Regions from separate parts of the Aerococcus sp. 150760013-2 genome, predicted to be linked through region 3. Evidence: riboswitches for the same ligand, from Rfam matches in the RefSeq annotation. Region 3 holds a riboswitch; each other region holds the start of a gene.
What was found. A riboswitch is a leader RNA that binds a small molecule or an ion and turns the genes downstream of it on or off. The one in region 3 is predicted to bind thiamine pyrophosphate.
Positions count from the first base shown of each region.

Region 1 (6,805 bases), on a different contig from region 3:
TGTATCACAACCAACAATCCATAGATAAAAATAGCCGGTACTTTATACTGTTCAAAAATTAGTAAGCAGTCTTGTAAATCAACGGCAACCATAAATCCTATTCCTAAAGCCGCAAAGGCATAGGTTCTAGTGAATAATACCCAAGCGTCATCTAGGCCACTTCCTTGGATATAGACCGACCAAAAAGTGGTGATGGCAGGAATAAAAGGTAGGGCTAACAAAAATACCAGTACGCCAAACCGTTTTTTAACAGCTAAGTAGGTCACAACCATCAATAAGACATAAATATTCAGCCAAACCGAATAGGTAAAAGATATTTCAATCGTGAACAAGAATACCAAGGCCAGAATAGCTGGAATCGCTGTTTTCTTCTCTTCCATCAATTATCAAACCTCCTTCAGCACTTGATTGGACAAGTGAATATGATGATCACTTACACTTTCCAGCGGACCAAGGCGATGAGACACAATCAAGAAATCCGTATCTCTTTTCTTGTCTTCAATCCAATCCGCAAAGTAATCACTGGCTTTCAGGTCCAAACCCGCAAAAGGCTCATCCAGCATTAAAAACTGGTGGTCTAGACTCAACAAGGCGATTAATTGCACCATCTTCTTCTGCCCCTCGCTTAAATGATATAAACTTCGGTCTAAAACGTGGCTGATATGCAAGTCTTCAAGTGCCTGCATCTGTCGGTCACGAATTTCACCAGCATCTTCATTTGGAAACCGTAACTCACTCGCTACTTCCAACGTCACAAATTGTTGGGCTGCATCTTGAACAGCCAAGGTGAGTGATTCGTATAAGCTTTTCTTGCCCCAAAACCTTGAAAGTATCCGGTCCTGAAACCGCATCTTGCCCTTGTAAGGGTGTAACTGCGCCATGGCCTTTAATAAAGTCGATTTCCCCGCCCCATTATCGCCAGTTAGGGTGGATACACCCTTTTGAAAAGTAAATTTTTCTTGGTGAAGCAAGGTTCTATCGCCTTGTTTGATAGCAATATTATCCAGGGTGAAAGCTGATTCCCTGCTAGCTTGACCACTAGTCAACAATGGAATAGGCGCTTTTTCCGGCAAGGTGGCTACATCTGCTTCAGAAAGTTGGCCGTCTCGCATGATAAAGAATCGGTTGATTAGCCCCTTATAGTCAGTCAACTCATGGTCTACCACCATAATCAACTTGCCTTGCTGTCTTAATTTCGCCAACATGTTAATCAAGAAAAGTCTAGAGGCTGGGTCAATTGATGCAAAGGGTTCGTCTAAAAAGAAAACTGGTGGATTGACTGCAATCAAGATGGCCAAGGCCGCCCGCTGCTTCTCCCCACCTGACAGGGTCATCAAGTCTTGCTCTAATAAATGTCTGATACCCAAATCGTCAACCGCTTGATTTAAGCGTACTTTGGCCTGATCATAAGGTAGACCGCAATTTTCTAAGGCAAAGAAGCATTCTCGTTCCAGGGTTCGCATGGTAAATTGTTGACCCGGATTTTGAAACATCAACCCGATTTTCTGAGCTTTTTCTGGAATAGTATAGTCTGACATCCGCTGGCCATCCATTACAACATTCCCTTGAAAACTTGCACCATTGAAGCCAGCTATGGTATGGATGAAGGTGCTTTTCCCGCTACCACTATCACCTGTCAGTAAGATAAAATCGCCTAGCTGCCAATCACAAGAAATCCTGTCTAGGATGACGGTCTCATTTTTCCGGACGGTCAAGTCACTGATTTGTACTAAGGCGCTCATTGGGCAATTCCTTTGGCTTGTACTCTGTTGAATAAGCTAACGATTTGTTTTGTTAGAAAGACACCGAAAAATGTCACTGAAATCAGACGAACTAAGAATAAAGCCACGACCAAACCAAGGCCATAAGTCGCGTAGCCAAATTTGAAGAATTCAAAGGCAAAACTAAATACCGTTGTCCCAATGGCACCATAAACTAAAGTAGTCGTATCATAGCGTTCGTATTTGGTAACAAGGAAGCCCGCTTCAGTACCCAGTCCTTGAATTAAGCCAGAAAGTAAAACACCAGCCCCAAAATATGACCCATATAGCATCTCGGCAAGGGCGGCAAAGACCTCACCTAACAAGGCACTGCCTACTTTCGGAATCAACATACCCGCCACTGGCGCCGCAATCGTCCACATACCAAATAAGATTTCATTGGCAAATGGCGTTAAACCAAACGGTGTTAATAGGGACACTAAAACGGCATATAGGACACCTGCCCCCATAAATACAGCTCCAAATAAGAAAGCTAGAAATGCTAAAAAGATGACGTCGGGCAATGCCCATTTAAATTTTTCCATCAAAAAAACCCCTTTTCCTATATTTTTAAAAATAGAGGCATAAGGGGTGAGCAAAGGCGAATTCGCTTCTTGTTTTAAACACTTTAATAAACTATCCAGACACACTTGGTCCGATAGTTTCCGTATCATAAACATTTTTACATTTCCCTTCGCCAGTATTAACTGTGTCAGGTTCAATGGGTATAATCTCAGCTTTCGGCACCCCAAATGTCACTACTATATGAATGTATCTCCGATACTAACACATCGATCTAGAAAATGAAAGTGGCAATTTATATAATGTTTTTCAATTACAACAGAAAATAGCAGTATAATGCATATAACCATGCATCATTTTTTATGATTTTCTTACTTTATTAGAAATATCAAGGAAGTAAAAGTAGCGGATATATCCGTCTATCAATTTGGATATAATAGAACTTAGATACAGTATGACGAAGGAGCGAAAGAGATTAAGAAGATTGATTTATTTCAGAGCGAACTCAATAAGACTATTCCCTTAGAGTATATTGGTCGAGTTCTGTACACCGGTGAATCATTTGGTGTAGATTCACTTACAAAAGGTCAAAAATATAATGTTGTTAGAGATGAGTTTGGCACGCTAACGATAGTAGATGCTAGCGAAGAAGATTATATTTATGATTTCAATAATCCTAGACCTTTGGATGGTTCCTCTAAAGGTGGTAACTTTACAATTGTTGATGATCCTAGAAAGCTTCTAAAAAAATTAATTTAAAATAAATACCTACTATGTTTAGAAGATGTTTATTTTACCCAAACTAAAAGCCATTAGCCTGTAAGCCATTAGCTGGGAATGATATTCACTTCGTTTGGAACGTAGATAGCATTTAAAATGTATTTAGATATGTTTTGGATTATTCATTGCTCATATTCCCATGGCGATTGTTTCATCACTGGGTGGCCGGATGGGTGCTAGATTAACGAAACATTCTGCAGAAGAAATACGTGCGTAGACCATAAAATAAAGTATTGAAATTAAAAGCTAAGAATGTTTTGGTGATGGTGCTAAAGAAACACACCCTCTCAACTTTAAGAAGTTGAAAGGGTGTGTTTCTTAATTACAGCACATTTATTAGATACGATCTGGTCTATCTGGATCTTCCAAATCGATTGTCTCATCGTCCAAAGTGGTATCTGTTCTTCGTACATTGCCACTTGATTCAATATCAATTTCTTCTCTACGAATATCTTCAGAGACATGTTCGACATCTTCTTCATGTTCTTTTTTGATTTCAATTTCTTCTGTTACAACCGTGTCTTTATCGACGACTACTTTTTCCTCATGAACTGGGATAGTGATAGATTCTGTTTCATCGTCAAAAGTTGTATCCGTTATGTCTACTTCACCATCGTGAACAGCTCTTCTTTCAATCACCACTTCTTCACGCTCGACAGGCACTTCAATTGTTTCCGTATCATGGACGGTCTTTTTCGTCACATGTACTTCACCGGTTTGGACTTCCTCTTTACCGACATGTAGACGTTCTTCTTTTAATTGAATCGTTTCGTTTTCTGTCATCTCAGTGGTGTCTTGAACTTCTCGATCCATTCCAACGGTGGTGTCCACTTCAGGTAAATCACTCTCTAATGGTGTAACATTCGTATCGGCCATTTCACTGTGTATTTCAGTATCTCCACGATAGTTACGAACAGCAATTACAGTATAACCATCTTGAATGTCTTCTCTATAAGGAGTTATAAAGTCGTCTTGTGTCGTCTCTACACCATAATCATCGTCCATTGTAAACATATCTTTTATTTCATCCCAGAATGAACGGTCTTCATCACCTCTTGTTGAGGAAACTTCATCTGCAGTTCGCATATCTACGCCCAATGTATCTTCGAATTGATTAAAATTCGCACGATTAGAATAGAGTGCAATGTCATTTCTAGCATAGCCTTCACGTTCTAATCTTTTTAATGTCACTCTTACTTCTGCCGGATCACGGTACTTACCTATAACCGTATATGAATCTCTTTCCATTTTAACTTCCTCCTCTTATCTTTTAACCAATAGAAAGTGTTAAAGCACTTCCTTCCACTATTCATATTTTAATGTAATATGAAAGCGCTGTCAATTGATAGGACTTCTAAAAAGGATATTATTAAGAGCATGCTTATAGTAATAATCCTTTTATTTATTAGCTATTTTGGATGAAATTATATCTAGCTTAATTTGATAAAAAGAAAAATAAAGACAGGAATCAGAGCATGACTTATTACTTTGATGTAGAAAAATGTAAACAATGCCCCTTACGAAACGGCTGTTACAACAACGCGAAAGAAAAAACCTATTCCATCACTTTAAAAAGTGAAGAACATCAATATCATTTGAAACAATTAAACTATTATATCACTCCTGAATAATTCATACCTCTAATTTTTGAGGCGATTTTTAGTTTTTAAGTTCTATAATTTTCGTAGTTTTTTCTATTTTACATATTGTTCGTTTTAATTTTTTAGATTCCAAACGAAATTTTGAGCTTTTCCAGTCTATAAACTGGAATTTGGACACACTTCCCCCTGGGCACAATTCAGATTTTTAAAAATGATGACTGATTAGATATATTGTCGAATCCATTGGATTCGCCTGAATGTATGATAGAACTCGGCTTGGTAAACATGGGAACTGGAAAGTTTCAAGTACAGTTGTCTCGCCGTACGGACGAGCTCCCCCGCCATTTTGAATAACCGAAGCCGGATCGTATTCACTTGGAGTCCTTTCCATTTTGAATCAAAGCAGATGGTCCGCAAGAAGTTCACCAGATTATACGCCAGTAAACTAATCATCATGCCTGCTTCGTTTTCAAGGAAGTGGGGACTGTCCGTTTTATCGAAAAAGAAGTTGTTTTTGGCTTCTTTTATATAGTTTTCCATGGTCCCTCTTTTATTGTACGTTTCAAACACTCTCTTCGCTGAGATATTTTCAGAGAAATTTGTGACAATGAAAGCGTGATTAAACAGTAACTCGTCTACCTCTCGCGTTGAACGTATGCAGACGCGCCGAGGCTTCGTCCAAGAGTTTGCTTGATAGGAAACCGAATGATAATAGACTTCTTTCTCATCCCATGGATGATTATTATCATAATATACAAATTCTTCCGCTAAGCGGTATAAGTTTCGATTGGCTTTAAGCCGGATGACGTAATGATTTTTGAAGGTATCACATAAGTCATAAATAGCTGGTGTTGCGAATCCACTGTCTCCACGGACAAAAATATCGGTGGTTGGAATGGCTTGGTTATAATGTTCCCATAATGGTTCAAGAAATCCCTTCACTCCGTTGGAGGTGTATTGATTACCTGAACGAAGTTTTGCTTTTAAAAAATCACCGGTTAGCCCATCGAAGGCGACTAAAGGATGATAGCCATTCGTTCCATAATGAGCGTTGTAGGCGGTTTGTTCTTGACTGCCGAATGTATCTGAATGAGTGGAATCCAAATCAATAATCAAGTTCGTATCGTTTCGCACCAGACGAGCTTTGTCGATTAAAGATTGATTGAGTCACTGCAATGTACTGATTGTGTCTAAGGTGACGCGATCAAAGAAACGTGAAATAGACGACAGAGAAGCCAATGGCTCGTCGGGTGAAAGTGTCTGTAAAACTGGATCATGGCGCAAAATGTTTGCAGAAGAATCCGTAGGATAACCCGCTATAATCTGAAGGATCAATTGCTTTAGAACCTTGGGGTTCGTGTGTGTCCAATATTTGCGGTTATCCTTAAATTTCACGACTTTTTCAGAGAGTTGCGTAAATTGAAGAGCATCCATCAGTTCATCAACCAGCACTAAGCCAGAATCACTCGATAATTGACCACCGTCATAAGTAACAATTAAATTATTATTGAATTTCGCTACATTTTCTTGTAAAGTAACCATTGAGAGCCCCTTTCTTTTGGTTGGTTGTAGTGAATTAACCATATCAGAAAGGGGTTCTTTTTTCATCACCCAATGGGTGATGAAGGGACTGAAACCAAAGGTTGTAAAATCATTGTTTGCTGCTATTGATGGAAAAACTATGAATCATTCAGGATATGTGTTTAGATTTTAAATTACTCAATATTTCTCAAACTTTATATAAAGTATTTTCGCTACTTTTCAAATTCAATCCAAAAAGGCGCTAAATCAATATTATCAAAACATTGATTTAGTGCCTTTTTTTAATGGACTGGCAGGGGCTCGAACCCTGGACCCACTGATTAAGAGTCAGTTGCTCTACCAACTGAGCTACCAATCCAAATGTAAATTTTATCTGCAATAGTGAAAGTTTACGCCCATTTTTGGGAAAAATCAAGGGTTTGAACTCAAAAATCGCATTTGGTTTTTTTATATAATAAAAAGACCAAGGTTCATCCTAAGATATCCCCCTGGCCCCAAAAAATAAGATGGTTATAATTTATCTATTATAATCGTCACTTAAGCTTTAGCTTTAAAGCCCTTCAATCTCAGCGCATTCAGTAATACTGAAACAGACGATAA
Region 1 is NZ_JBSEYI010000008.1:57,676-64,480, reverse strand. It holds gene ACUW85_RS05750 (energy-coupling factor transporter transmembrane component T family protein) at 1-380, opposite strand, end outside; gene ACUW85_RS05745 (ABC transporter ATP-binding protein) at 387-1,742, opposite strand; gene ACUW85_RS05740 (ECF transporter S component) at 1,739-2,305, opposite strand; TPP riboswitch at 2,433-2,521, opposite strand; gene ACUW85_RS05735 (YsnF/AvaK domain-containing protein) at 3,399-4,310, opposite strand; partial or broken gene ACUW85_RS05730 (IS5/IS1182 family transposase) at 4,514-4,678, shown strand; partial or broken gene ACUW85_RS05725 (IS1380 family transposase) at 4,886-6,205, opposite strand; tRNA gene ACUW85_RS05720 (tRNA-Lys) at 6,491-6,563, opposite strand; gene ACUW85_RS05715 (heavy metal translocating P-type ATPase) at 6,743-6,805, opposite strand, start outside.
Region 1: linked by a shared signal. The riboswitch ahead of ACUW85_RS05740 (ECF transporter S component) and the one ahead of thiT (energy-coupled thiamine transporter ThiT) in region 3 are both predicted to bind thiamine pyrophosphate.

Region 2 (6,805 bases), on a different contig from region 3:
AAGGTATCCCCTGTCCCGTGTGTGTTTTCTGTATTGACCCGTGGACTAGACAGCCATAATTGTTCCCGGTTTTCAAAGAGAACTAAGTCTCTGGCCCGTTCTGCTTTTGAATGGCCCCCTTTGACAATCACGTTTTTAGCCCCATATCCTTGTATCTTCAATCCCGCCGCCAACATATCCGTTTCTGATTCAATGGTCATATCAGCGATGATTTCTGCTTCAGGAATATTTGGTGTGACTAAGGTCGCAAGAGGGAGTAATTTGTTTTGAATGGCGTCGACGGCGTCTTGGTCCAACAATTGATGGCCACCCTTAGCCACCATGACTGGGTCAACGATTAAAGGTCCAAAGTCTACCTCTTTCAGATTTTTAACCACATTCTCTACATAAGCACCGTTAAATAACATGCCTGTTTTGACAGCGCCAATTCTGAAGTCCGCTTTCAATGAGGCAAATTGTGCATCGATAAAGTCCAAGGGTACTGGTAAGGCCGATTGGACGCCTAAAGTATTCTGCGCAGTCAAGGCGACCACAATCGACATACCAAAGGCTTTGCGAGCTTGGAAAGTTTTCAAGTCGGCTTGAATCCCTGCGCCCCCACCTGAGTCAGACCCAGCGATTGTCACTACTTGTGGTGTTGAATTTACCATTTAGTCCACCTCCAAAATATCTGCTACTTTAGCTTTTAAATCTCTTACGCGTTGTGTCACCGAATCTGCCAACATAATTTCAGAAACTACTGAAATCCCCGCAATCCCACTACCGGCTAATGTTTTGATATTATCCAATTGAATGCCGCCAATTGCGACAACTGGGATAGCTACTTGGCTGCTGATCGTCTGTAAAGTTTCTACTGTTACTAGGCTGGAATCCTTGGTAGTTGTTGGGAAGATGGCCCCGACACCCAAATAGTCCGCCCCTTGTTGGTAGGCTTCTTCTGCCCGCGCTAGGGTTTTGGTTGAGACCCCTAAAATCTTGTCTGGTCCGATGAGTTTCCGAACCACGTCAACCGGCAATTCGTCGTCGCCAATATGGACACCCGCTGCGTCCATCGCTAGCGCTAAATCCACCCGGTCGTTGATGATCAAGGGTACATCGTATCGGTCGGTGATGGCTTTCAATTTTTGGGCTAAGGCGTAAGCATCGCGGCTGGTTGCCGTTTTGTCCCGGAATTGAACCAAAGTAACCCCCGCCTTGACTGCGTCTTCAACCACTTGTAAAAAGGTGTCTTCTTGGTAATCAAAACCTGCTGTGACTAGATATAAACTGTAATCCATTATAGTTGACCTCCCTTGATACCTGTTACCCATTCATCGTCTTCTAACAATAGAGACAGGTTATTCAATGTTGCTTGTCTAAAATCGGCTAGACCATGTGTTGTTGCGTCCGCTTTTTCACCACATAAATTGAAGTAAGATACCGCTAAAATGACAGCTTCTAGGGCTGGTTGACCAGCTCCTAATAAGGCTGTAATCAAGGCGCCGACAATGTCTCCAGTCCCAGTAAAGCGACCAAGATTCTCTACCCCATTCTTCAAGTAGTAAATGCCTGACGCATCAGCGACCACGTCTACTGGTCCTGTTGCTAATAGAGTTATACCGACATGCTCTGACACCCATTCTTGCATGGCTTGGCCCAATTCCACTAAGGCCGCCTCACTTTGGTCATCGGCCCCTGCGTCAACACCTCGTCCAGTTGAGCCTAAACCACAGAAAGCCCGCATTTCAGACAAGTTGCCTTTGATGACATCTGGTGTGAATGCGCTGATTTCTTGGGCTAAGTCGTTACGCAAGGGACTGGCTGAAACCCCCACTAAATCCAGAACGAAAGGCGTGTCTGTTTCGTCAGCTGTTCTAGCAGCCAATAAAATGTTGCGGATTTTTTCAGGCGATAAACTCCCAATATTGATCAAGGCCCCATCGTTTTGATTGAAGAAATCTTCCATCTCAGCTGCCTGGTCTGCCATGACTGGTGCCGCCCCCACATATAATAAGGCGTTGGCCACCGATTCCACCGTCACGGTATTGGTTAAGCACTGGATTAGCGGGCTTTTGGCTAATGGGAAGGGGTTGTCGTAAGTTGGTAAAGCTTTCAATGTATACAAATCGATTGTCATCTTTTAAATCCTTTCAATATCGCATCTTTTAAATCAATATGGTGAAGTATCATTGGTGTTCAATTATCTAGACACCTTTTGGAAAACAAAAAAAGCCCCCTTTCCTGTCAGTATTCGACAAAAGGGGGGAAATAGTGTCCAAATGAATGATAGCAAGGCAAAAAACCAAACGAATCATATTTTTGACAATATTTACTACATTTTCCTTCGCCAGTATTAACTGTATCAGGTTCCATGGGTATATTCTCAGCTGTCACAGCACCCCAAACGTCTCTATGAATTAACTCTATTCAAACAATCTTTTAAAGGAATGTCAACCCTTTCAATTTGAGGTACTTTTGAACGATAGTTAAAAAAGTAAAGCCTTAGGTCTTATGCTTTACCTACCATAACCATAGATGGCATATCGTCCTTCTAATGAATGCTCTTGTTTACGCACTATTGTAAGCATGTGATTGATATAGGTATAATAGTGAGTATTCGACACAAATTTATTGGAGGTCTAAAAGTATGAAAAATTTTAAAAATTACACTCAAGTCGACACGGAAGTTCTTAGAGAAATATGGAACGATATTTTGGTGGACGGTGTCGCCTTCCCAGGTTTAGACCTCTATTCAAGTGCCGCATTTGAGAATAAACTGGCTGCTTATAATCAAGTTGACGTCTTGTTGGTGGATGATCAGATTGCTGGCTACTACCTGATTAAAGCAAATAACGAAGGTCGGGCAAGTCACATAGCCAACGGGACTTACGCAGTGAATAAAGCCTTCCGGGGTCAAGGTTTGATCAATGACTTGGTAGCAAAATCCATTGAAACGGCTAAAATGCACGGTTTTAGAGGGATTCAATTTAACGCGGTTGTGGCCGAAAACAAGGCTGCTATCCATACTTACGAGAAATTTGGCTTTGAAATTGTGGGAACTATTCCAGGCGGTTTCCAAGTGAAAGACGGTCGTTATGTAGACATGCACATCATGTATCTAGACCTAACGAAGACAAATCTCTAAATTAGGTCTTAGGACGGATACATCAAATCCCTTTTCCATTTAATATATAGACATGAGAAAGGATGATGTACGCAATGAAACAAACATCAAAAATGACCTTGGGCAAGTTCGCCAAAGCCTTATTTAATAAGGAAACACCTACCTACATCAAGGCGATTACTGGATTAGCACTCGCTTATACCGTCTTACCAGCTGATGTCTTACCAGATATCTTCGGTCCCTTGGGATTTGTGGATGACGCAGCTGTAATTGGTGTCTTGACGACGATTGCCATGTCCTTATTAGATAATTACAATGAAAAACAATCTACGCAAACAGCCAATACACACACCGACTTTGATCCAAATAAAGTGATCAACTAGATTAAAATACCTACCCCTAAAAGCCGTGAAACCCACTACCCCGGGTGTTACGGCTTATTTTTTGTGGATGTGGCAAAATAAAAACCACCAACAAGCTAGTATTAACTGAGTCGTTGGTGGTTGTGTTAAATCTATAATATTTTTATAACTAATTCCAGTCTAAATATCGGCTTGAAAAGTCAAACTCTTCCAATGCTTCCCAAAATACGCCAATTACTTGACAGTAATTGTTCGACTTTTGGTCCAGCCCATCGAGTCTAAACGACTTTTCTCACCACTCGCCTTATTTAACTACTGCAAATCCTGCTGTCCACGCGATTTCTTCGCGGGCTGCTAATGTGATTTGTAGGAAGCCGATTGCTTCTAATTCACGAGCACGTGATAATTCACCTGCGTCTACAAAGTTCAAGCCACTACCTTCTAATGCATCTTTGAAGGTTGCTTTAGCGTCTGCTTCACCAGCTGCTAAAACTGTTGTCGTATTGTCGCCAACTTGTTTAGAAGCTAATGTAGTCCCAAAGTTTGTGTTGAAAGCTTTGATAACTTTCGCACCACTTACTTTTGCTTGGATTTCTTGGGCTGCTGAGGAGTCAGCTGGCACAACTAAACCATCGAAAGTGTCGAAATTTACTGGGTTAGTGATATCAACGATGATTTTGCCTGCTAATTCGTCAACGTAGTTAGAGATGATGCCATCTACTGCTGCGTAAGGCACTGCCAATACAACAATGTCGCCTAATGCTTGTTTACCGTCTTGAGAACCGATGTAAGCGACGTCGTTTCCTGCTTCTTGGAATAAGCCACCGATTGCTGAACCCATGTTACCTTTACCGAATACTGTAATATTTGCCATGTTTATATACCTCTTTCATTTGTAAGTTTATTGGTTACTTGTTGATAGGTATATTTAACCATGAAAATCCACTTACTAAAAGTAGGCACTTTTTCCTTAGCTACTTACTTATTGGTAAGTAATGACAGATACCAAGGCATTGCCAGCAAAAAAGTTTTTAATTTTTTTCTGTATTTTCAATTCCAGGCAGGTTACCGTTCAAATAATCGTTCCCCCAGGCACGCATCACTTCAATAATAGGTCTTAAAGTATCCCCCAATTCACTCAAGGAATACTCCACTCTCGGCGGCACTTCTGCATAGACGGTCCGCTGGATAATCCCGTCTGACTCCAACTTGCGCAGGTTTTCCGTCAAGACTTTCTGACTGATTCCTTCAATAGACCGGTGCAGTTCATTGAAACGGTAAGTTCCCTTTAATAATTCTCGAATAATTAAAACCTTCCATTTATTCCCAATTAAATCGACCGTTGTCGCTACTGGACATACCGGTAATTCTTCTTTCGCTAACATGATTTCACCTCAATCGACTTTCTATTACAAGTATCATACCAGAAATTTGCCTGATGATTATTGTAAAAAGACTACAGACATTGATTTTGTAAACTCTTGACGAGAAATAATTTTATCTATTTTACATTTTGTAAATAAAAGAACGATAATCATTGCAGTTTAGAATGACGGCCGATATAATGTTAGGCAATATGGGAAAGAATAGATACTTTTGGGAGAAATATAAATAATGAAGAAAAAGAATATTAACTGGTTACGTTTGTTGGCTTACTTGGCTTTACTGATAATATTTATCTTGTTATCACCATTCATTTTAGTTGTTGCGCCTATTCTGGCCTTGTTTTTCTACAAGATTAAGCCAAATAATCAATGGTTGAGAAACAGCTTGATTGCCTCAGCAGCTGCATTAATCGGTACGATTGTCATCTTTTCAATAGACACAGGTGAAACCGAAGCCGATCAAACTGACCTTCAACCACAAGAACAAGTCATAACCTCAGATCAAGCTTCTGATAAGGATTCCGATGAGGCTTCTGAATCAGCGGCCGAAGAAGCGGCTGCTAAGTCCGCTAAAGATGCGTCACAAAAATCCTCCAAGGAATCTTATGACAAAAAATTAGCCGCTGAATCAAGTGCACGCCAAGCCTCTTCTATGAAACGTGCTGAATCAGAGTCTAAAGAAAAGGCAGCAACTGAATCTAAAGCAAAAGCCGAAAGTGAAATTGCCAGCCAAGCAAGCGCTGAATTCACAAAAGTACGTACAGTACCAGTTGGGCAAACTTATATAGAAATTAACGATAATATCCCTTACTTTACAAATGCGGATATTACATCGACTGAAGCCTACGAATCATATGGTGAACTGGATAGTTTAGGTCGGGTAACCGCCGCAAACGCTGTCCTCGGAGTCGAACTGATGCCTACTACAGAACGTGGTGATATTTCAGATATCAAACCCACTGGCTGGCAACAAGCTAAGTATGCCAACGTTTCAGGTGGTTGGTTGTATAACCGATCTCATTTGATTGGCCACCAACTAACTGGTGAAGATGCCAATGCCCGCAACTTGATGACTGGGACTAGATGGTTTAATACTGAAGGGATGTTGCCATTTGAAAACTTTGTGGCTAACTATATTGAGCAAACAGAAAACCATGTCCGCTACCGCATTACACCAGCATTCGAAGGGGATAACCTACTGGCATCCGGTGTTTACATGGAAGGTTTCTCTATTGAAGATAACGGGGCGACTATCCAATTCAATATCTATGTACCAAACATCCAACCAGACGTTGAAATCAACTATGCAGACGGCTCATCAGTAGGACCTGAAGGCCCAACACAAGATGAATCATTACCAAACTTAAACCAATCTTCAACCGTTTCTGAAACTGCCCCTGCAGCCGAAAGTGCACCCGCTACCACAGCGCCCGCTTCCGGCGGTGATGTCAGTTCGGTTGATGCCAATGGCAACGGTCAGGTAACCATTAAAGAAGCCAAAGCAGCAGGATTTTCAATGCCTATTTATTCAGACCATTGGTTGTATCCATATATGGACGACCGTGACGGCGATGGTATGGTTGGTGAGTAATCCGCCCTACAAGTTGTATATACGCGAAAAAAGACGAAATGCGCTTCAAGAAAAGTGCATTTCGTCTTTTATTATTGTAATGATTAAGCTTAGTCTTCGCTGTCTGAATGGATGACTGCAAATAGCGAAGAATACTACATTGATTTAGACAATTTATTTTTATTGGGCGATTCTGCAGGTGGTCAACTCACTCAACAGTACGCTACAATTGCTTCAAATCCTAATTATCAAAATTTATTTGACTTTCAAGTACCTAACATCCAATTTAACGCTGTTGGTTTAAATTGTGGTGCCTATTACATCGGCAATAATATCGGTTCCGCTGATGATTTTCCTTATTACCTCGATGGAAAAATGACTGATC
Region 2 is NZ_JBSEYI010000004.1:33,479-40,283, forward strand. It holds gene thiD (bifunctional hydroxymethylpyrimidine kinase/phosphomethylpyrimidine kinase) at 1-650, opposite strand, end outside; gene thiE (thiamine phosphate synthase) at 651-1,277, opposite strand; gene ACUW85_RS02900 (hydroxyethylthiazole kinase) at 1,277-2,116, opposite strand; TPP riboswitch at 2,302-2,392, opposite strand; gene ACUW85_RS02905 (GNAT family N-acetyltransferase) at 2,627-3,124, shown strand; gene ACUW85_RS02910 (YkvA family protein) at 3,199-3,486, shown strand; gene ACUW85_RS02915 (NADPH-dependent F420 reductase) at 3,770-4,339, opposite strand; gene ACUW85_RS02920 (winged helix-turn-helix transcriptional regulator) at 4,497-4,850, opposite strand; gene ACUW85_RS02925 (DNA/RNA non-specific endonuclease) at 5,080-6,441, shown strand; gene ACUW85_RS02930 (alpha/beta hydrolase) at 6,553-6,805, shown strand, end outside.
Region 2: linked by a shared signal. The riboswitch ahead of ACUW85_RS02900 (hydroxyethylthiazole kinase) and the one ahead of thiT (energy-coupled thiamine transporter ThiT) in region 3 are both predicted to bind thiamine pyrophosphate.

Region 3 (6,805 bases):
AAATGGCAATCTCTTTGTCGTTGGCATTCATTTCAGCTGATTTTTTCATTAAATGAGGTAAGATTTGTAGCGCTAGGTCTTTAAAGGCAATCGTTGGACCATGGAATAATTCTAAATAGTAGTCTTCGCCAACTTTTGCTAATGGCGCAATTACATCTGTATCGAATTTTTCATCGTAAGCACCATCAATACAAGCTTTTAAATCTGCTTCAGAAAAGTCATCAAAAAAGATAGACATAACAAAATAAGCCAATTCTTGGTAGGTCATCTCTTTTAATTCAGACCAATCAAGGTCAATGCTAGGCCATTCTGTTGGGACGTAAAGCCCGCCATCAGTTGCCAATCCTTGAACAATGGCTTGTGAAGCTGTCACGATATTATCCTGGTTACGTGTACTTTTAAATTGCATCATATTCCTCCTAAGCGACTCGTTTTACCCTTTTTATCCATACCAGTCACTCTTTATATTTGCTTCATTTTACCACAGAAGGTCCCTTTATGGCAGTGTGGGCTACTTTTCTCATAATTCTCTTATTAGACAATCCAAATGAATTATTGCATGTTTATAGCTTAAAATAGATTTTATTACTCATATATGTTAACATTAAGTGTGTTTCTAAATTTTTAAATTGTAGGAAACGTAAATACAAACGTATATACTCAGGAGGTATTCGAATGAAATTTACAGCTCAAAAACGTGATGGCGCTGGTACTTCAGCAGCTAAACAATTACGTAAAGAAGACTTAGTTCCCGGCGTTGTGTACGCAAGTGACTTAGATCCAGTTAACATCTCATTGTCAGTATCTGATGTAGAACAAATTCGTCGTGAATTAGGTCTTAACTCAGTATTTGATTTAGAGTTAGATGGTAAGACACATACAGTTTACGTACGTGAAATTTCACAATCAGCGTTGAAACCAACTATCTACAACATTTCTTTACAAGCAATCAAAAAAGGCCAAAAACTTGAAATGCCATTATCTATCGTTATTGTTAACGAAGATGCTTTAGCAGATCAAGAAGGTGTAGCTTCTACGACAACACTTGAAATTAACGTTGTTGCTGACCCAGCAACTGCGCCAGATTCAGTTGAAGTTGACGTTACAGGCTTAGCTATTGGTGACTCAGTAACTGCTGGTGACTTAAAACTTGCTAGCGATATTGAATTAGTAACAGATGCTGAAGAGGTTGTTGTAGCTATTTCTGCTCCAGTTGAAGAGCCAGAAGAAGTTGACCCAGATGCAGAGGTTGCTGAACCAGAATTAATCGATGAAAAAGAAGGCCAAATTGTAGAAGATACTGAAAACTAATATTTTTTCAATTCCTTTCATTACATAAGAACCGGAGTGATTTATTTCACTCTGGTTTTTTGTTTTCTTTAAAAATTAGAAATTCTTCGGCTTTCACTTTACCTGTCATGCCCTTAAATCCATCGGGGCCAAGTCCTTAGCCTTAGTCTAAGGGCTTGGCTGACTATCCTACTTCACTGCGACGGCATGCCAGGTAAGTTTCAACCTATATCGGGAATGCTATTCGAAAAAACTGTACTTAAAATTTCTTTTAACTGTAGATCATTTTGAAAAATCTAGTTTATTTTGGACAATTAGGGGTTACATGAAACGTTGCCTTACTCTGCACTCCCTAAGGATATTATTTCAAGTCATTTTACCGTCAATATATTAATTCGATTTAATAATTCTATCCATTCGCTCTCAAAAACAGTGTCAAACCACTCGTACGCTACTCCGCTATTCAACACAAGATTGATAACGCTACGTAACGCATTATTTAAGAACAATAATTACCAAAGTTTTGCATTTGCACTGCACATTTTCAAAGAATTTACGTCATTAACCAAATAACTACATGCATCAAAAAACAGGGCGTGATTTCTACGTCACGGCCCTGTTTTGCTTGCGGATATTTATTTTTCAACTAGGATAATTTTCTTATTGGTTTTGATTAGTAGGTAAGAAATAGCATAGCACGCGCCCCATGTCGCAAGTCCTGACATGGCGTTCATTACACCTGAGTATACCCATGGGCTCATGCCTTCTGGTGCGAATTGGCCCCAAAAAGCTACACCGGCTAGGAAGTGGACAAAGTATTCTGCAAATATGGCGATGAAAGTTGCTAGTCCTACATATAGGAATAAGTTTTTTTCATGGTTATTCTTTGCTGCTTCTTGGATTTGTAGGGCAAAAATACCCGCTAATCCAGCTAAGGCAAAGGCAAATATATATTCTATGATACCTTGTACTGGTGTTAAAATACTGGCAAATCCAGAAATAAATTTAATCAGTCCTAACAAGAATCCTGACAATAAACCAGCACGAATCCCTCTTCTAAACGCTACAATATAAATAATGGCTAGTGAAATTTGGACCCCAAAGCTTGGGCCAATTTCAATCGGTATCATTGATACTATAAAAGCAATTACTGCTGCAATAGCAGCCTCGATATTTTCATTTAACTTAACTGATCTCATTTCTTCTTCTCCATTCCTTTGTAAGCACATTGAAAGCTATTTTGAAATATCATCAAAGCAAATAAAAAAATCGCATCTATCACAATTGTGACAAACACGACCTCTCAATGTATTCAACGATTTAACGCATTAAATCATTCACCAACAAATGGCTATTGAACACTTCCTTTCGCCAGTATAAACCGGATCAAGTTATGAGGGTCTGTTTTTAAACATCTCAGCAAAAGCTCCCCTAGTGCACACAAGTATATTATTTCTTTTAGTATATGCTAATCTTGCATCTTTAGCAAGTGGTAACCCAAACATTTTATAATCGTTCTTACTTATTGTATAATAGAATTGAGCGCTGGTTCATCAAAACCACACTATTGTATTAATATCATCAATATGATATATTCTTAAGAACGTATTTTTTGCATTCTTTTATTTTGAGGCCTATGGGGGGATGAAATTTGAAGCTATTTTTTTCGAATAAAGCGATCAATAAATTGCAATCATTATCACAATTTGAACATATTTGTTTAAATGATACACAATATTTACATATTTCTAATGAACAGGAAGTTGACCTGGTTTTGCGGACCAATGAGACGGATTTTTCCGCCTACGACGAGGTACTAGAAACCCATATTGGCCAAGTTCACGTAAGAAAGAGTGCTTTAAAATTTTTAGGCCATGATAACCGCATTGATTTCGATGACTTTAGACAAGTTTTCATTTTAATCGTTGATGGTCATGTAATGAACGATAATATCTACCTACAAAAAGCGTCATAATATATATTATTTTTAACCAAGCGGGCTAGGTATACTGGTCCGTTTCTTTATTGAAAAAGGAGTTATCATGTCTGAAAATCCATTCAAATCCTACTATAAAAAGTCTCGTCAAGACCGTATCGATGTCTTAGTGGACCAAGAGCATATCACTAGTGACCAAGCTGAATTTTTAAAAAACGGCCAAGGTTTACCCACTGAAATTGCTGATAATATGATTGAAAATGCCCTTTCAACCTACGGACTTCCCTATGGTTTGGCCTTAAACTTTCTAATAAACGATCAAGAAATCCACATTCCTATGGTGACTGAGGAACCTTCTGTGATTGCGGCTGCTTCAAATGGCGGTAAAATTATCCAGCAGGCAGGCGGTTTTAAAAGCCAGGTCAACCAGCGTTTGATGAGTGGGCAAATTGCTTTTACCGGACTTGAAGATGACGCGCAGGCCTTACGCCTTGAAGCGTATGTGACAGAATTTGCGGATGATTTACTGATTGTGGCTAATGCAGCCTACCCTTCCATTGTTGGGCGCGGTGGTGGCGCACGGTCCATCCGTAGTCAATACTATCCAGCAACCGATAGTAGTGCCTCTTTTTTCATTGTGTATCTAACGATAGACACTCAGGAGGCGATGGGGGCCAATATGATGAATACTATGCTGGAGGCTTTGAAGGCGCATATTCTTGGACAGGTGGATTTTATAGCGAATATTGATGGGTTGATGGCTATCCTATCCAATTATGCGGTTGAAGCGACGGCAACGGCGTCTTGTGAAATTACGGCCCGTTTACTGGATAAAGGCCCTATTTCCGGGGTTGAAGTGGCCAGCAAAATCGCTTTAGCTAGCCAGTTGGCGCAAGTGGATGTTTACCGGGCGACCACACACAACAAGGGAATCATGAACGGGGTCGACGCTTTTGTATTGGCCACTGGAAATGATTGGCGGGCAGTTGAAGCGGGTGTCCATGCCTACGCAGCTCGAGACGGCCAATACCGAGGCTTAGCCAAATGGACTTACGACAGTGACCGAGAAATTTTATCTGGTGAACTCACCCTACCGCTAGCCTTAGGGGCTGTTGGCGGGTCGATTGGGATCCACCCAACTGTGCAAGTAACCAAGTCAATTTTAGGTCAATCGGACGCTAAACATCTGATGGAAATTGCTGTTTCACTAGGCTTAGCGCAAAACTTTGCCGCAGTTCGGGCCCTTGTTACTGAAGGCATCCAAGCTGGCCACATGCAGTTACAAGCTAAATCATTGGCCATTCAAGCAGGTGCTGACGGCGACCAAGAAATTAATGCCGTAGTGACGGCCTTAGAAAACGCTGACCATAAGAACCTGGCCGCAGCCAAAGAAATTTTAGAAAAATTACGACAAGAATAATCGAAATAAGCAAAAAATCGTTACCCACTTGAAGTTGATACTTCTTCTAGGTAACGATTTTCTTTATTTATACAATCGTTTGTGGCCTTCTACCCCAGCTAATTGGAATTGCTCTTCATCTTCAGATAAAACTAATTGACTACCATCTGTTGGTAATTCTTCTTGGAAAATCAATTCGTAGTCGGCAACCGATAGTTGGACGCGGTTATCTAACATGGCTTGATGACTTTCGTCAGCTAACATGCCCTTGAAGCCTTCCACTAAAGTAATAGAGAAGAACTCACCTACTGCGCCTGATCCGTATGAATAAAGGCCAATAGTATCACCTGCTTGTAGGTCTTGGCTTTGATCCAATAAGGAAATTAAACTTAGATACAATGACCCAGTATAGATGTTTCCAACCCGTTTATTGTAGACGCGGCTGGCTTCAAATTGTTCTGTTAAGGCTGCTTGTTTAGCTTCATCCACTTCCGGCAATAATTGACGCAAGCCCTTTAAGCCCATTTTCGAATAAGGTAAATGGAAGGCTAAAGCCTTAAAGTCAGCTAAAGTTTTATTGGTCCGTTTTTTATATTCAGTCCACACTGTCTCTAAGTATGATAGGTATTGTTCATTAGAGAATTTACCATCTACTTGGGCATATGTAGCATAATTTGGTCGCCAGAAGTCGTAAATGTCTCCTGTGTAAGAAACTGCGTCGTCGTTAATAACTGCAACGCGTGGGTCTTTACTGATTAGCATAGCCACCGCACCTGCACCTTGTGTTGATTCTCCTGAAGTATTCAAGCCGTATCTAGCTATATCAGTTGCAATCACCAACACTTTTGACTCTGGATGACGAGCGATATGGGCTACAGCAGTTTGAAGACCTACAGTTGCTGCATAACACGCCTCTTTCATTTCAATAGCGCGAGCAAATGGGTTAATCCCCAAAAGCTGGTGCACATGGACTGCCATTGCTTTTGATTGGTCGACACCTGATTCTGATCCCACAATAATGAAATCAATTGCCTCTTTATCTTCATCTGTTAAAATTGGCCAAGCTGCGTTAGCTGCCATTGAAACTGGATCTTGGGTTAAGGGTGCCACTGCTTGCTCGGTTTGACCTAAACCAATTGTAAACTTAGCCGGCTCAACGTCTCTAGCTTCAGCAAGTTCTTCCATATCCACATAGACATGCGGTGTGAAGAAATGTAGTTTATCTATACCAATGTTCATATTCAATACTCTCCCAACATCATTTTTATACGCATAACGTACTTTCTCAACTATCATTTTATCATATTTCACCCTCCCTATCCGCATTTGTCGCATTCTTAGGAAATTCTGAACATATTTTTCCAGAAAAAAAGCGGAAACTGTCCGATCAATTGGGTTAATACTTTAGTTACAAGTCATCATTTACCAAAAAGTCTTATTTTGATACGACGTCAGCAGCGTCAAAATACGGTACTGCGTTGTTGAAAGAAACGTCAGTGATTAATTTTTCTAATAATGCTTCATTATTAGGTATTTCACCACGTTCAACCAAGTCACCGATATAGTCGCAGAACAAACGGCGAAAGTATTCGTGACGAGTGTAAGAGATGAATGAACGGGGGTCAGTTAACATACCAACAAAGTTCATTAATAAGCCACCTTCAGCTGGATCCATACGTTCACAACTTCTTTGATGGACGCTAACGATTTAGAACCATCTGGTAAGCCATGGTTTAGGTCAGAACGAGTCCAGTCAAATACTGGTATAAAGTTATAACATGCAACAGGTATTCCTGCTTTACCCAGGTTAGTTAAAGTCGTTTTGTAGTTTTCGATTAATTAGCCCCGGTTAGGTTTACCTTGTTTGATATCCTCCTGAACCGGTACTGATTCGATAACTGAAATATGTAGACCTGCATCTTCAACATCTTTCTTAAGTTGTTCGATACGCGCCATTGGCCAAACTTCCCCTACAGGAATATCGTAAATCGCTGTAACGATACCTTGTATACCTGGGATTTCACGGATTTGTTGTACTGTAACAGGATCGTCCTATCCATACCATCTAAAACTCATTTCCATAATATAATACGCCTTTTTGTGTGATATAAACTCGCACTATATTTTATGAGCAAACACTTACGCTCATTCAACTACATTCTACATAGTGAAGAAAACAT
Region 3 is NZ_JBSEYI010000005.1:53,811-60,615, forward strand. It holds gene thrC (threonine synthase) at 1-409, opposite strand, end outside; gene ACUW85_RS03690 (50S ribosomal protein L25) at 676-1,311, shown strand; gene thiT (energy-coupled thiamine transporter ThiT) at 1,926-2,489, opposite strand; TPP riboswitch at 2,637-2,733, opposite strand; gene ACUW85_RS03700 (iron-sulfur cluster biosynthesis family protein) at 2,942-3,265, shown strand; gene ACUW85_RS03705 (hydroxymethylglutaryl-CoA reductase, degradative) at 3,333-4,646, shown strand; gene ACUW85_RS03710 (hydroxymethylglutaryl-CoA synthase) at 4,710-5,864, opposite strand; gene ACUW85_RS03715 (glucuronate isomerase) at 6,061-6,300, opposite strand; partial or broken gene ACUW85_RS03720 (mannonate dehydratase) at 6,315-6,653, opposite strand.